2 regions of the Proteiniborus sp. genome follow, and region 1 is predicted to be linked to the other one. Evidence: riboswitches for the same ligand, from Rfam matches in the RefSeq annotation. Region 1 holds a riboswitch; the other holds the start of a gene.
What was found. A riboswitch is a leader RNA that binds a small molecule or an ion and turns the genes downstream of it on or off. The one in region 1 is predicted to bind FMN.
Positions count from the first base shown of each region.

Region 2: another riboswitch for FMN. It lies ahead of ribD (bifunctional diaminohydroxyphosphoribosylaminopyrimidine deaminase/5-amino-6-(5-phosphoribosylamino)uracil reductase RibD); the one in region 1 lies ahead of ABV008_RS02945 (ECF transporter S component).

Region 1 covers NZ_JAWRHZ010000017.1:89,652-97,428, reverse strand. Annotated here, with positions in the region: gene ABV008_RS02965 (alpha/beta-type small acid-soluble spore protein) at 9-185, opposite strand; gene rimI (ribosomal protein S18-alanine N-acetyltransferase) at 240-686, opposite strand; gene tsaB (tRNA (adenosine(37)-N6)-threonylcarbamoyltransferase complex dimerization subunit type 1 TsaB) at 679-1,401, opposite strand; gene tsaE (tRNA (adenosine(37)-N6)-threonylcarbamoyltransferase complex ATPase subunit type 1 TsaE) at 1,373-1,870, opposite strand; gene ABV008_RS02945 (ECF transporter S component) at 2,076-2,678, opposite strand; FMN riboswitch at 2,954-3,071, opposite strand; gene ABV008_RS02940 (amidohydrolase) at 3,238-4,395, opposite strand; gene ABV008_RS02935 (ATP-binding protein) at 4,459-6,090, opposite strand; gene ABV008_RS02930 (Tex family protein) at 6,138-7,777, opposite strand, start outside.
Region 2 covers NZ_JAWRHZ010000061.1:174,821-182,597, reverse strand. Annotated here, with positions in the region: gene ABV008_RS13845 (5' nucleotidase, NT5C type) at 1-445, shown strand, start outside; gene ABV008_RS13840 (methyl-accepting chemotaxis protein) at 554-2,635, shown strand; gene ABV008_RS13835 (YeiH family protein) at 2,905-3,948, opposite strand; gene ABV008_RS13830 (LysR family transcriptional regulator) at 4,061-4,960, shown strand; FMN riboswitch at 5,040-5,153, shown strand; gene ribD (bifunctional diaminohydroxyphosphoribosylaminopyrimidine deaminase/5-amino-6-(5-phosphoribosylamino)uracil reductase RibD) at 5,362-6,459, shown strand; gene ABV008_RS13820 (riboflavin synthase) at 6,468-7,118, shown strand; gene ABV008_RS13815 (bifunctional 3,4-dihydroxy-2-butanone-4-phosphate synthase/GTP cyclohydrolase II) at 7,139-7,777, shown strand, end outside.

The sequences.
Region 1 (7,777 bases):
TTTCATAATTACTTTTTGTTTATTAGCTGTTTTTCAGCTTTTGCTATTAGCTCTCTAACTATAACGCCTGTATGTTTTGCGGCTAAATTTCTAGGGTCATCTACTCCATATTCATTGGCAATCTCTGTCTTGAATTGTTCAAAGGCATTTCTAGCTTCTGGAACAACTAGCTTCCTTCTAGACAATAAGATCATCTCCTTTGGAATTTTTGTCCCCTATATAGTATTTACAAAGTGACTTTATTTTACCCTCCACATAATAACAGCATCTTCTTTTGTATCTGAATAATAGCCTTTTCTAACTCCACAATCAATAAAATCATATTTCTTATATAATGATTGAGCTATTAAGTTTGATTTTCTGACTTCTAAGGTCATATTTTTTATATCTCTTTTTTCACATATGTCTACAAGCTTTTCAACGATTAGATTACCTATGCCTTGTCCTCTGTATGGGGAGCTTACAGCTATATTAGTTATATGTCCCTCATCTAATATGAGCCAAAGTCCACCGTATCCAACTATTTTTTCATCCTTTTCTGCTACAACGTACCTAGCTAGTTGATTCTCGGTTATTTCTAAAACAAATGCTTCTCTTGACCATGGTGTTGTAAATACTTCTCTTTCTATAGCTAATACTCCATCTACATCTTCTTCAGTCATTTCCCTAATTATCACATCACTCATTTTTGTCACCTATTAAGCAATGCTTTTCATTATATTCTCTTTGTGCCTGGGATTCTCTTAGATAATCTGGTACAAGTTCAAAAAAACTTTCAGTTTTACCTTCTTTAGCTTTTACCATTGCAAGCTCTGCTACAGAAGAGGCTCTCGCCATATTAGCACTTTTTGGAGCGAATATAGCCTTTTCTCCTAATGACTCCGAAAGAATATCTTTATAGGCATAAGTTCCGTCTCCTACAAATACTATTTTTTCTGGTCTATCAGATAATACTTCCATAAGTTCTTTGACCTCTAGGATTGTTTGTTCTTTAATTATATGTAGGTTTCCATTTACCCATTTATATATTCCAGTAAATACTCTATCTCTTCTAGCATCCATTATTGGTACTACTATTCCCTCACAATAAGGTAAATTAAATGCAAGTGCATCAAGAGTAGACACCCCTACTACTCTTTTATCTGTTGCCTGAGCAAGTCCATTTACAGTGGCCACTCCTATTCTTAGGCCAGTAAATGAACCTGGTCCCTTTGCTACAGCATATACATCTATGTCTTCAGGCTTCAAGCTACAACTGTCAAGGGCTTCTTTTATTATTGGCATTATCTTTTGTGAATGAGTTAGTTTATGATTAAGAGTATATTCTACTAATAATTTTTCATCATCCACAACAGCACATGTTGCAGACATACTAGAGGTATCTATGGCTAAGATTTTCATCTTTCTTCAGCTCCTCTTTTATTTTCTCTATAATATTTATATGTTTTTCTCCATTTCCACTTATTATTATCTCTCTACCTTCATTATTATCTTTTTTACTAATTTCTATGTTTAATCTTTCTTCTGGTAGTATTTCTTCAATTATATTGGCCCATTCTATAACAGACACACCTCTTGAATAGAAATATTCTTCATATCCCAAATCATACATTTCATCAACATCATTAATTCTGTAGACATCAAAATGATATAAAGGGCATCTTCCGCTATACTCATTTATTATTGTAAATGTAGGGCTTGTTACATAGTCTTCTACATCTAAACCCTTTGCAATAGACTGAGTCATAGTAGTTTTTCCTGCACCAAGGTCTCCAGTCATGCATACTACTTCGCCACCAGTTAATAATTTTCCAAGTATAAAACCAATTCTTTCTGTTTCTTTTAAATTATCTACATTTATTCTAAGCAATACTTTCATCCTTCCTTAATAGCCTAAAAATATTATATCCAGTTTAGGTGTGATATACAAGTGCATACAAAGGAGATAATTCAATAATAATATTAGCCATATAAAAATGCACCTCCAAAAATTAAAAATTATTGTCTAACTTTTGGGGTGCGCTTCACACAGAGTGATTACAGTTATATACTTTTTAAGTGTATAAGGGTATTTATTATTTGTGTAATATTGGAGAAACTCTTTTATATAGTGGTATTGTAATAACTGAAACCATAATTCCTTTCAGTAAGTTAAAAGGTACAATCCCAAATAATATAAAACTTCTGTAGTCTGTGACAAATTTATTAACCTTTGCACCCATATCAACAAAAGCTTCAACAGGAGCACCAAACAACTTAGCATAAAAAGGTATTAGGAAATAATAATTTAATACAGAAGCTGCAACAGTCATAGCTACAGTTGCTGCAAGCATACCCAATATAGCCATTTGAAATGTTTTTTTCTTTTGATATATAACTCCAGCTACAAATACAAATATACTACCTACAAAAAAGTTTGCCAGCTCTCCTACTGCTCCAGTAGTTGTTCCTTCTATAGCTAAGTTTAATATGTTTTTAAGTAATTCAATGACTACACCAGCTATAGGTCCCAGTGAAAATGCACCAATTAATGCTGGAATATCACTTAAGTCAACCTTCAAAAAAGGTGGTGTAAACCATAGAGGCATCTCTAAGTACATTATTAAAAATGCCAATACAGATAATACTGATGTCTTAACTAATGTCCTTGTGTTCATTCTTTCTTTTGCAATTAACATATACCATCCCTCCAAATTTTAATTTGCCTTCAGAGCAATTGGTATTTTCCACAGTCTCGCAACACAAATTTATTTGTTCGCTGTCGCTCACATAAATTTGGTGCTCGTTGCGTTTGACCTACCATCGATTTTTCGAAAAAAGCATTCGAAAAATCGGGTTAGGTCATAAAAAAGCCCTGAAGTTATTACATCAGGGCTTAATAGCTAATTTATATCCGATTTAGAATCTTAATCTTCGAATTAATTCGAAGTTTCATTAAGTATGTGGATATTAGCAAAACCTTCTCTCATCCAGACTTTACTGTCGGTCTTGGAATCTCACCAAGTCAACTGCCATAGCAGCTCGCGGACTATACCGCCGGTCGGGAATTACACCCTGCCCTGAAGATTTTATATTTATTTGTTGATTTTGACAACTTTATTATCTCATAGGATAATTATTTTGTCAATTCAATTTTGAACAGTTGTTAAACAGTTGTTGAACAATAGTTAAACTATCGTTAAACCATCGCTAAACCAGATCCTTCACTAGCGTTCAGGATGACAATTCTCAATTGATCTACTTAACTCTTTTTCCGTCAATAATAGTAGCATAAGTCTTGCATCCTATATCTGTTAAAGGATTGCCATCGAAAATCACTATATCTGCATCTTTACCTACTTCAATACTTCCTACTCTATCTTGTATGCCTAATATTTCAGCTGGATTAATAGTTATAGCTTTAAATGCTTCCATCTCATCTAATCCTGCTCTTACTGCTAAGCCTGCACATATTGGAAGGTATTGTAGTGGAATAACAGGAGAATCTGTCATTATGGCGATTTTAACTCCAGCATTATGTAAAGTAGCAGGAGTGTCAAATGTTAGATTTCTAAGTTCAAATTTAGACCTATCAGAAAGAGTAGGTCCTACTATAGCAGGTTTTCCTTCTTTTGCAAGATGCTCTGCTATTAAATGTCCTTCTGTACAGTGGTCAAGTGTTAAATCCACTTCAAATTCTTTTGCTATTCTTATAGCTGTAAAGATATCATCAGCTCTATGAGCATGAGCCTTAAGAGGAATTTCTTTTCTTATAACCTTAGCCATTGCTTCCATTTTCATATCATATTCAGGAGCTTTTGAAGGATCGTCCTTTGATTTTTCAAGCTTTTCTACATATCTTTTTGCTTTCATCAACGTGTCTCTTAATATTGCAGCAGTAGCCATTCTGGTAGATGGTGATTTTTTTTGGCTTTCATACACTCTTTTTGGATTTTCTCCAAATGCAACTTTCATAGCTAAAGGCTCTTTAACTATCATATCATCTATTCTATCACCATATGTTTTTATAGCAACAAACTGTCCGCCTACTACATTTGCACTACCAGGACCTGTAGATACGCAAGTAATTCCACCTTCACGCGCTTCTTTAAATGTAACATCCATTGGATTTATAGCATCTATTGCTCTTAGATGAGGTGTGACAGGGTCAACCATTTCATTTCCATCACTGCCTTCAAATCCTATACCATCTTCCCACATTCCTAGATGGCAATGAGCATCAATAAATCCTGGTGTCACTAATCTGCCTTCTGCATCAATGATTTTTGCATCAAGTGGTGCAACTATGTCCTTAGCTATCTCCTTTATTTTCCCATTTTCTATTAAGATGCTACCATTTTCAATTATACCAGATTCAGCCATTGTATAAATCCTAGCATTTTTAATTAAAAGCATTATTATTCCCCCTTAAATATTGTAGTCATACTTTCTATTATATTAGATAATTGCCCTATGTAATTACAGAACGCTATTGACAGCATTAGTCAAATCCTCAATTGTAAATGGCTTGTCTAATACAAAGTCTATGCTTTTATAGCTTTTATCTTTAAACCTTCCAGGCCAGCCAGTAGCTATGATGAATTTGATTTTAGGGTTCGCTTCCTTGACTATTTTGCTCAATTCAGCACCATTTAGTTCAGGCATAGCCAAATCACATATAATTATATCATATTCTTTTTGCGATAGTCTATGTATTACATTTTCACTGGAAGTTTCTAGCTCAGAATGTATTTCAATTGTTTCAAGCATCTGTACTACAGTTTCTCCAACTTGCTGTATATCATCTACTACAAGAACATTTAGGTTTTTCGCTATATTTAAATCAATATTGGCATCATTCTTAGGGCTTTCAATACTTTCAGATTTTTCAATATATCTATCAAAATATAATTTAAAAATTGTACCTTTCCCAACAACGCTTTTAAGCTGGATACTTCCTTTGTGCTCTTCTATAATTTCTTTTGCAATACTAAGTCCTAATCCCGTTCCCTTAGTACCTTTTGTGCTGTAAAAAGGTTCAAATATCTCTCTTATGGTTTCATCAGGTATTCCTATGCCAGTGTCGCTTATTTCAACTACAATCTTATCATCAATATCCTCTGTTCTAATAGTTAGAATCCCGCCTTCTTCCATGGCGTCCATAGCATTTGACAGTAAGTTAATAATCACTTCTCTTATTTCATGCTCTATACAATAAATCTTGCTGGTAGAGTGAAGTCCTTTTATAATTTTTAACTTGTTACCATAGGATTCATAGAAATTTTTCCATCTTGGCCTTGCCATCTCTATACCACTTTCGACTATTGAGTTTATTGGATAAACATCTCTTTTATCATTAAATTGTTTACGACTGAAATTCTGCACTCTCTCCACTATTTTTTTCCCATCTAGAGCTGATTTATAGATAATATCCATATACTGTCTTATATCATCATTTAGTTCATGAGTTAAAGCGATTTGTGAAAATCCTAATATTGTAGTCAATAAATTATTGAAATCATGAGCGATTCCTCCAGCCAACTCTCCTAAGGCCCTTAATTTTTCAGTTCTAATAATGCTCTTTTGATAATCCTCATACATCTTTTGCTTCTGTATAAGTATCCATAATGTACTTCCCAAAGTCTCTAAGAAATGAATATGTTCAAGGAGAGTTTCCTTTTCTTTATGAGAAAATAATAGCATTATTTCGGTAGAATTATTGTTATCAAATTCTATAGGTATTGTTATTAGTGTCTTAAAATTATACTTCCTGCTAATATATTTTTGCTGTGGAGTTTCAAATTCTTCTTCTGATATTATAAATACTTTATCCTTTATTGATTCTGTAATTATCTCACTTTTAAATCTATGATTCTTTACTTCTTCTAAAAAGCCCTCTGGCACTTTATATGTACCTTCAATGGTTCTAATAATGTCCTCTTTTTTTAGGTATCTAGCTATATATCCAAAATCTATTCCTACTAATTCTGCTATTTTTATTAACGCGGTTTCTAATAAATCATTATTGCTCTGTCTATAGGATGCATCTAATATTAATTCGTTTAGAAATTCTAACCTTTCGCTTTCTTTATTATGCAAAGTCCTATTCATTATATTTCCCCCTGTATTTTTGGCCTAAAGCATACAGTTATGACGATTTAGACTTCTTTCATACTAAGTGAAATCCTCCCCTTCTCAACGTCTACGCTGAGTATCCTTACATTTACGATATCACCTACAGAGACTACATCCATAGGATTCTTTACAAATTTATTAGACAAATGCGAAATATGAACTAAACCATCTTGTTTTACCCCAATATCCACAAAAGCACCAAAATCAACTACATTTCTTACAGTACCTGTCAGTATCATATCAGGTTTTAAATCTTCCATCTTTAGTACATCGGTCCTAAAAATTGGTTTTGGCATTTCCTCTCTAGGGTCTCTACCTGGTTTCTTTAACTCTTTTATTATGTCTTTTAAAGTAGGTACTCCTACTTGTAGCTCCTCAGCAAAACTTTTGATGTTTTTCTCATTTACAATAGAATCAATTCCTTTTAGCTTACCTGCTCTAACATCTTCTTCAGAAAATCCAAGTTTTTCAATAAGTCCTAATGCAACATCATAGGATTCTGGGTGAACAGCAGTGTTATCTAGTGGATTACTTCCATCAGATATTCTCAAAAAACCTGCACATTGAACAAAAGTTGCTTCTCCTAATCTTTTTACTTTAAGGAGTTCTTTTCTACTATCAAATTTCCCTGTTTCTTCCCTATAATTCACTATATTCTTGGCAACACTTGGTGATATCCCTGAAACATAGCTTAATAGTGATACAGAAGCAGTATTTAAGTCTACTCCTACATTATTAACACAGTCCTCAACTACTCCTTTAAGAGTTTCATCTAATTTTCCTTGGTTTATATCATGCTGATACTGCCCTACTCCTACGCTTTTGGGGTCAATTTTCACTAGTTCAGCAAGAGGATCTTGAAGTCTCTTACCTATAGAAATAGCTCCTCTTATAGAAACATTTATATCGGGATATTCTTCATTTGCAACCTTTGAAGCCGAGTATACAGATGCTCCTGCTTCGCTGACAATAGTGTAATACACTTTTCTATCAAGGTCTCTCAGCATTTCTGCCACTATCATCTCTGATTCCCTTGAAGCTGTACCATTTCCAATAGCAATAATATCTACATTATGTTTATAAATTAAATTAATGAGTTCTTTTTTTGCTTCTTCTACCTTATTCTGAGGTTCTGTTGGATAAACAGTAGTATAATCTAAGAGTTTTCCCGTTTCATCTACTACTGCAATCTTGCATCCAGTTCTATAAGCAGGGTCAAAGCCCATAACTACTTTGCCTTTTACTGGCGCTTGCATAAGAAGAGGCTTCAAATTAATGCCAAAGACTTTTATAGCTTGTTCTTCTGCTTTTTCTGTAAGTGTGTTTCTTATTTCCCTCTCTATAGAAGGAGAAATAAGTCTTTTGTATCCATCTTCAATGCTAGAGAGTAAATAAGGCGTAGTAATAGCCTTATGATTAGTTACAACCTTTGATTTCAATATATCCATTATTTCGTCATCTGGACTCTCTACCTTCACCTTTAAAAACTTCTCTTTTTCTCCTCTATTAATAGCTAATATTCTATGATTTGCAATTACTTTTACTGGTTCCTTATAATCATAATACATTTCATATACAGAATCAGCTTCATTATCTGTTGCAGAAGTGACAACTATTCCTTTATCGAATACAATCTTTCTTATTATTTCTCTAAATTCAGCAT
Region 2 (7,777 bases), on a different contig from region 1:
AGAAGAAATGCATTCTAATGCAGAGATAAGAGAAGGAGCAGGGCAAATTCTTCAAAAATTAGGAAAGCAGCATGAGATTTTTTATGTTTCTGCTAGAGAACATTCTCTGGAAAAGACAACTAAAGAGTGGTTCTATAGACATAACCTTCCTAAGGGTAAATTATATTTATTAGGAACTCATTATAAAGTTGATAAGGCTAGAGAGCTGAATTGTGATATCTTTATTGAAGACAGATATGAAAATGCTATTCAACTAGCAGATAAAGGGTTTGAAGTATTACTGATAGATTGTTTTTATAATCAAGGACTACTGACTGAAGGGGTCACAAGGATTTTTAACTGGAGAGACATTTATGATTTCATAGAAGAATACAGTCATGGTATAGACAATGCGATTAAAACTATAGAAAGATTAACCATAGAAGGATTTACTAAGACAGCCTAGTAAATCTTTATCTTTATTCAAAATAGTGAGATAACAACGAGCAAATAAACTAGTAATGAAAAACGGCACAAAATATTTGGAGATAATTCTAAAGGGGAAGAAAACCATATGAAACTTTTAAAGCCAGCATTTTTAAATAAATTTTCATTCAATAAAGGTTTTTTAAACAAAGTGGTGCTAATATTTAAGCGTAAAATACTAGCTAAAATACTACTTATATTTTTGTCCATTCACCTAATTTCATTCATTACTATAGCTGTATATCAGTCCATGCAAAGTAAAAAGCTTATAGAGCAGTTTTCACAGCAGATGGAATTCTTGTTAGTTACTCAAATCGAAAAATCAGGGGAATTATTGTTTGAAATTACTGAAAAGAGTCTATTAAGTCTTTCAAGAGAAAAAAGTGTAACAGATATTTTAGTAGATGAGAAATATGAGGAGCAGCTCATTAAAGATTTTAGAAGCTATGTGGAAATCAATGGCTCTATTAAGGCTTTGCTTATGAGAACTTATAATGATGAATTCTATCGCTATCCAGTCAATTCAGTTAAAGCAAAAGCTTATAAGCCTACTGAAGAAATATGGTATAGGGAAGCAATGGAAAATAGGGGGAGGGTCATATATACATCTCCATTTTATGACGAAGTTACAGGAGAAACAGTAATTGCTATTGCAAAGACAGTAAATAAAGACGGCAATGTCATAGGTGTAGTTGGTGCAATGCTGTCTATTGATTTGTTTCAGCATATTTTACAGGATATACAAGTTGGTGAATCTGGATATGCCCTTGCAGTTGATAAAAATGGTATTATAATCGCACATAGGAATAGTGAAATGGTAGGACAAAGTGTTATTGACAGCACATTTTATAAAGCTATGCATCAGAATAAGCATGGATTTTTTTACTATGATAACGAAGGCAGTCAACAATTTATGAAATTTGCAACTAATGAACGGACTGGCTGGAAGTTCGCAGTTACTATGGGATATTATGAAATACAGCGGCAAATTTGGACAAGTATAGGAAAGAATATAATCATTTTGATAATTGCACTTGTAATTGGTGGAGTACTGAGTATTTGGGTTGTAAGAAGTATTATAAGCCCTATTTCTCAGCTAGCAAAGAGCATGAAGGATGTAGAAAAAGGCAATTTATCTGTTAGCTTAGATGTTAGCCTGCAAGATGAAACAGGACAATTGATTAGAGGCTTTAATCAAATGATAATTAAAATCAAGACCTTAGTTGAGGAAATATCAAAGGCTTGCAGAATGATTCTTAATAGTTCTACTGAGTTTGGTCATATCTGTGAAAAAAATTTATCTAAAGCGCAGCAAATAAATATGTCTATCCAAAGCATTTCTGAGGGTGCTGAGAATCAAGCACAGCAAGCAGAAAGCATCTTCAATATGATGGAAGAGTTCAGCACGTGTATTAAAAGCGTTATAGACAATATATGTAGAATCAATGACGAGACTTCTAATAGTGCCCAAATAAGTGAAGAGGGAATAAGAATTGTTGAAGAATTACATGAAGCATCTAAAATGAATGCTGAGCATGTTGAAGAAGTAATGGAAGAAATACATGGACTTCATGAAAAATCGCATGCAGTTATGACAATTATTGATTATATTGAAAAAATAGCTAAGCAGACCAACTTAATATCACTAAATGCATCAATTGAAGCTGCAAGATCAGGAGAGCATGGCAGAGGCTTTACTGTTGTAGCAAATGAAGTACATAATTTAGCAGAAGAGACTCAAAAATTAGCAAAAAATATACATAATGTTCTAAATGAAATGCTTATTCAAGTAGATAAAACTACGAAATTGATTAAGGTAACTAAAGAAACTTCTTATAGTGAATATGATTCTATGCTTAAAACTAAGAATATATTTACACGAATAGATACTGCCACAAGTAAGATTTATCATGAGATGGAAACCTTAAACCAATCTGTTATTCTGATGAGAGAACAGAATGAAGGTATTTTATCTGCAGTAAAGGATATAGCAGTTGTCACCGAAGAATCTGCAATTTCTAGTAAGCAGATATATCAAAGCGTAGATGAGCAAACTAATAATACTGAGAGATTATTTCAAGAAAGCAGTCAGCTCATTGAGACAGCAAAATTACTGCAAGAAAAAATACATAAATCACCTCCTTTAGCTTGGACAATAGGCAAAAACTAATTTATGTTAATAGAATAATAGCAGTAACCTAAACCATAGTAGCAATGACAATAAGGTATATGAAGAATATAATATTTTAACTCTAGCAATTTTGCTAGAGCTACTATCAACAATCTCTCTGCATAGAATAAAATGATAGGTTACAAGCAGACAGAGAACTTGTTCACAAATGAAATTCTCCAATACCTTCTCCTATATTACGAATAATTTAAGTATATTAAGGCTGTGGCTCTTAAGAGCTTTTCATTATTGAAATTAATTTTAAAAAATTATATTTGTCCTATGACCATTTGAACTAAAAAAGAAACTATAACTACTAATGCAGAGATAATAAATCCATGCACCATTGGTGCAAAGCCTGACTTTGCAAGTTTGCTAAAATTAGTTCTTAAACCTATGGCTCCAAGTGACATAACCATTAAGAATTTACTTATTTTAGAAATAGATTGGCTTAACATTTCTGGAATTAATCCTGTACTCTTAATAGCCACCATACCGAGGAACATTAGAATAAACCAAGGAAATATTTTTTTTATATCTACTTTTTTCCTTAAGTGAATAACGGCTTCTCCTTTTTCTTTTAAAGAATTTTCCTCGTTTTTTCTTATAAGTCTTTCGTTAATATAAGAGAATATAAGTACAACAGGTACAATAGATAGAGTACGTGTAAGCTTAACAATAACAGAAAATTTTCCTGCTATATCAGAAAAGGCATATCCAGCTGCAACAACTGAAGAAGTATCATTTACTGCTGTTCCAGTCCAGAGACCGTAGCCTAAGTCTGTCATATTAAAATAACGGCCCATTATAGGGAAAAGCACTACCATAATAACATCAAATATAAATGTAGCAGAAATTGCATAGGCTATATCACTTTCCTCTGCATCAATAACTGGAGCAATAGCAGCAACTGCAGAGCCACCACATATACCTGTTCCTGCAGAAATAAGACTTGATAGTTTCCAGTTCATTCCGAAAAGCTTTCCAACTAAATACCCACCACCAAAAGCTGTTATAAGAGTAAACACCATAACAATCAAAGAAAACTTTCCTACTTCTACGACTTGTCCAAAACTAAGACTTATACCCATAAGGATAATAGCAAGACGCAATATTTTTTTTGAAGTAAATCCGAAACCTTTTTCAAATATCTGGTACTTAGAAACAAAAGGATTTAATGACATACCAATTAATAGTGCAAAAACTCCTGCGCCTATAAGATTATAGGGAATAAGTTTACTTATAAAAACTGAAACATATGCCAGTAAGGCAGAAAATAATATTCCCAATGCGTATTTATTGAAAAAAACCACAAGACCAACTCCTTATTTTAAAGTCAATATTGATTTTAACATCCATTAACTATAAAATCTAATTATAAATACTTATGAATTCATAAATTATGATTATAGAGGTGTGAACGAAGTGCTAGATATTAGAATGGAATCTTTTTTAGCTGTGTGCAGAAATAAAAGTTACACAAAGGCGTCTGAGGAGCTTTGCTTAACTCAGCCTGCCATAACCCAGCATATTCAATCATTGGAAAGACATTATGGAAGCAGATTTTTTGAATACTCTAACAGGCAATTGAGATTTACAAAAGCAGGGGAACTTTTCTATAAATATGTATTAAATGCAAAGGCTAATGAACAGATAATACTGCAGAAGCTTTCAGAAATAAATAATGCAAAAAAGACACTAAAATTTGCTGCAACTTTGACTATTGGAGAATTTACTTTACCACCCATATTAAGCGATTTTATGAATACTTTTGAAGAGTACAACATTACTATGTATGTAGATAACACAAGGACAGTGCTTCGAATGTTACAAGATGGTGAAATTTATTTTGCATTAGTTGAGGGGCTATTTAAAAAATCTGACTATGATACTAAACTATATAAAATTGCTCCCTTTATATTAACAGCACCTGTTGGTCATCCATTGACCAGTAAAGAAGTTGTTTTATTAGATGACCTTAAAGATGAAACTATTATCATTCGTGAATCTGGCTCTGGTTCTCGTGAAGTGCTGGAAAGGGGACTTTATGATAAAAATCATTCTCTAGGAGATTTCAAGAACATTATTGAAATAGGAAATGTTAATGTAATAAAAGAAATGGTTAAAAGTGGAATTGGTTTGAGCTTTATGTATGAAGATGCAGTTCGTGAAGAAATCAGAAGAAAAGAATTAACAGAGATTAAAATAGCTGATTTTATTATTGAAAGAGAATTTAACTTTATTTATTTGAAGAATGATATAATGCAGTCAGATTATGATATGTTTTTTTCTTTTTTCAAAGACAGAGTAAAGCATAGAAGATAATAGAAGGCAATAGATAGAAAAAGTATATTTACGTTGACATAAATATTTAATAATGATATATTAGTCCCATAATAATTGAATAAATCTTCAGGGCAGGGTGCGATTCCCTACCGGCGGTAAAGCCCGCGAGCCGTAAGGCAGATTCGGTGAGACTCCGAGGCCGACAGTAAAGTCTGGATGAAAGAAGATTAGAAAAGCAGTCTATGGTTATCAGTCATATTTTGAAATTGATACAAGACTGTACATATAGTTGCTTTATAAGCCCTGAATAGTATTCAGGGCTTTTTTATATCCCATAGGTGCGTTCTAATTTTACTTAAAATAAGCTTTCTATAAAATGGGTTTTAAAATAGCAAGAGTTTTTGTTTATTGGTAACAATATACTCAGAGGTGTTGATAATATGGATACAAAGTATATGGAAAGAGCTTTGGAACTAGCTAAAAAAGGTACTGGATATACAAACCCTAATCCTCTTGTTGGAGCTGTTATAGTGAAAGGCGGAAAAATTATAGGAGAGGGATATCATGAAGTTTATGGAAGCTGTCATGCAGAGATAAATGCATTCAAAAATGCTACTGAGGATGTAAAAGGTGCAACTATGTATGTTACTCTTGAGCCATGTTCACACTATGGTAAGACTCCACCTTGTGCTAATGCTATTGTGGAAAAAGGCCTGAAAAAGGTTGTTATAGCTCTTGGAGATCCAAATCCTGAAGTAGCAGGAAAAGGTATAAAAATTTTAAGAGATAGTGGAATAGAGGTTGTTACTGGAGTTTTGGAAGAAAAAAGCAGAAAGCTTAATGAAATATTTTTTAAGTATATAACTACAAAGCTTCCATTTTGCATACTAAAGACAGCCATGACTTTAGACGGGAAAATAGCCACAAGTACGGGAGATTCAAAATGGATAACAAATGAAGAATCAAGAAAGTATGTTCACTGGTTAAGGCATCGAGTTTCAGCAATAATGGTTGGAATAGGTACTGTGCTTCAGGATAATCCATACCTGAACACTCGATTAGATGATGGCAAGGGCAATGATCCCATAAGAATCATTGTGGATAGTAATGCTAAAATACCACTTGAGTCAAATGTATTAAATATAAAATCGAATGCAAAAACAATTATTGCTACAACTGAACTAGCACCAAAGGAAAAAATTAAAGAGATTGAAAGAAAAGGCGCTGAGGTGATTATAGCCCCCTTAAGTAATAATCAGGTGGATTTAAATTTCCTTATGAAAGCCTTAGGAGAAAGAAAAATAGACAGCGTTTTACTAGAAGGCGGAAGTGAATTGAACTGCTCAGCTATAGAATCAGGTATTGTTGATAAAGTAAATGCTTTTATAGCCCCTAAACTTATCGGAGGAAGAAAAGCTAAGACTCCAATTGGAGGAGAGGGAAGGAATTTAATGAAGGATGCTTTAAGGCTAAGTGATATTGAGATTCATAAATTTGGCGATGACATAATGATTGAAGGTTATTTACGGGGAGAGTGATAAGCAATATGTTTACTGGAATAGTAGAAGAAATAGGTAAGGTTCAGTCCATAGTCAAATCAACGAAGTCTGCAAAAATTATTATTAAGGCAAATAGAGTTCTAGAAGAAACCAAGCTAGGAGACAGCATAAGCACAAATGGTGTCTGCCTCACAGTTACGGAAATTACACATAATAGCTTTACAGTAGATGTTATGGCAGAAACTATGAGAAGAAGTAACCTGCATATCTTATCTCCAGAAGATGAAATTAATCTTGAAAGAGCTCTAAGAGTTGGCAATAGATTAGGAGGTCATCTAGTTAGCGGGCACATAGATGGTATGGGAACCATATCAAATTATGAAAATGAAGATAATGCAGTATGGGTAACAATATCTACTTCCCCAGAGATATTAAGATATATAGTTCAAAAGGGTTCAATCACAATAGATGGAATAAGTCTAACCGTCGCCTATGTAGATGAAAGTGTATTTAAGGTTTCCATAATCCCACATACTAAGGAAGTTACAACACTGCTCAGAAAAAAGGTAGGAGCCATTGTTAATTTAGAGTGTGATATGGTAGGCAAATATATTGAAAAGCTACTTTTATCTAAAGAACAAGCATCTGTTAAACAAGGAATAGATATGAATTTTCTAAGTGAGCATGGGTTTGCATAAAAGCAAAAGGAGGATGAAAAATGTATAAATTTAATACCATAGAAGAAGCTTTGGAAGATATTAAAAACGGAAAAATAATAGTAGTTGTAGATGATGAAGATAGAGAAAACGAAGGTGATTTGTTAATGGCAGCTGAAAAAGTTAGTCCTGAATCAATCAACTTCATGGCTAAGTATGGAAGAGGACTAATCTGTATGCCAATTATAGAAGAAAGGCTTAGAGAGCTTAATATTGGTCAAATGGTAGAAAAAAATACAGATTCTTATGAAACAGCCTTTACCGTATCTATTGACGCTGCAGAAACTACAACAGGAATATCTGCACACGAAAGAGCTTTAACCATTAAGAAATTTCTTGATTCTAAAGCAACAGAAAAAGACTTTAAAAAACCAGGACATATTTTCCCATTACAGGCTAAGAAAGGCGGGGTTTTAAAGAGGGCAGGGCATACAGAGGCTGCAGTTGATTTAGCATCCTTATCAGGCTTGTATCCAGCAGGAGTTATATGCGAGATTATGAATGAAGATGGGACAATGGCAAGAGTACCTCAGCTAATGGAATATTGTAAGGAACATGATTTAAAAATAATTAAAATTGCTGATTTAATAGCCTTTCGACGAAAAAGGGAAGTATATATAAAAAGAGCAGCAGAAGCAAAT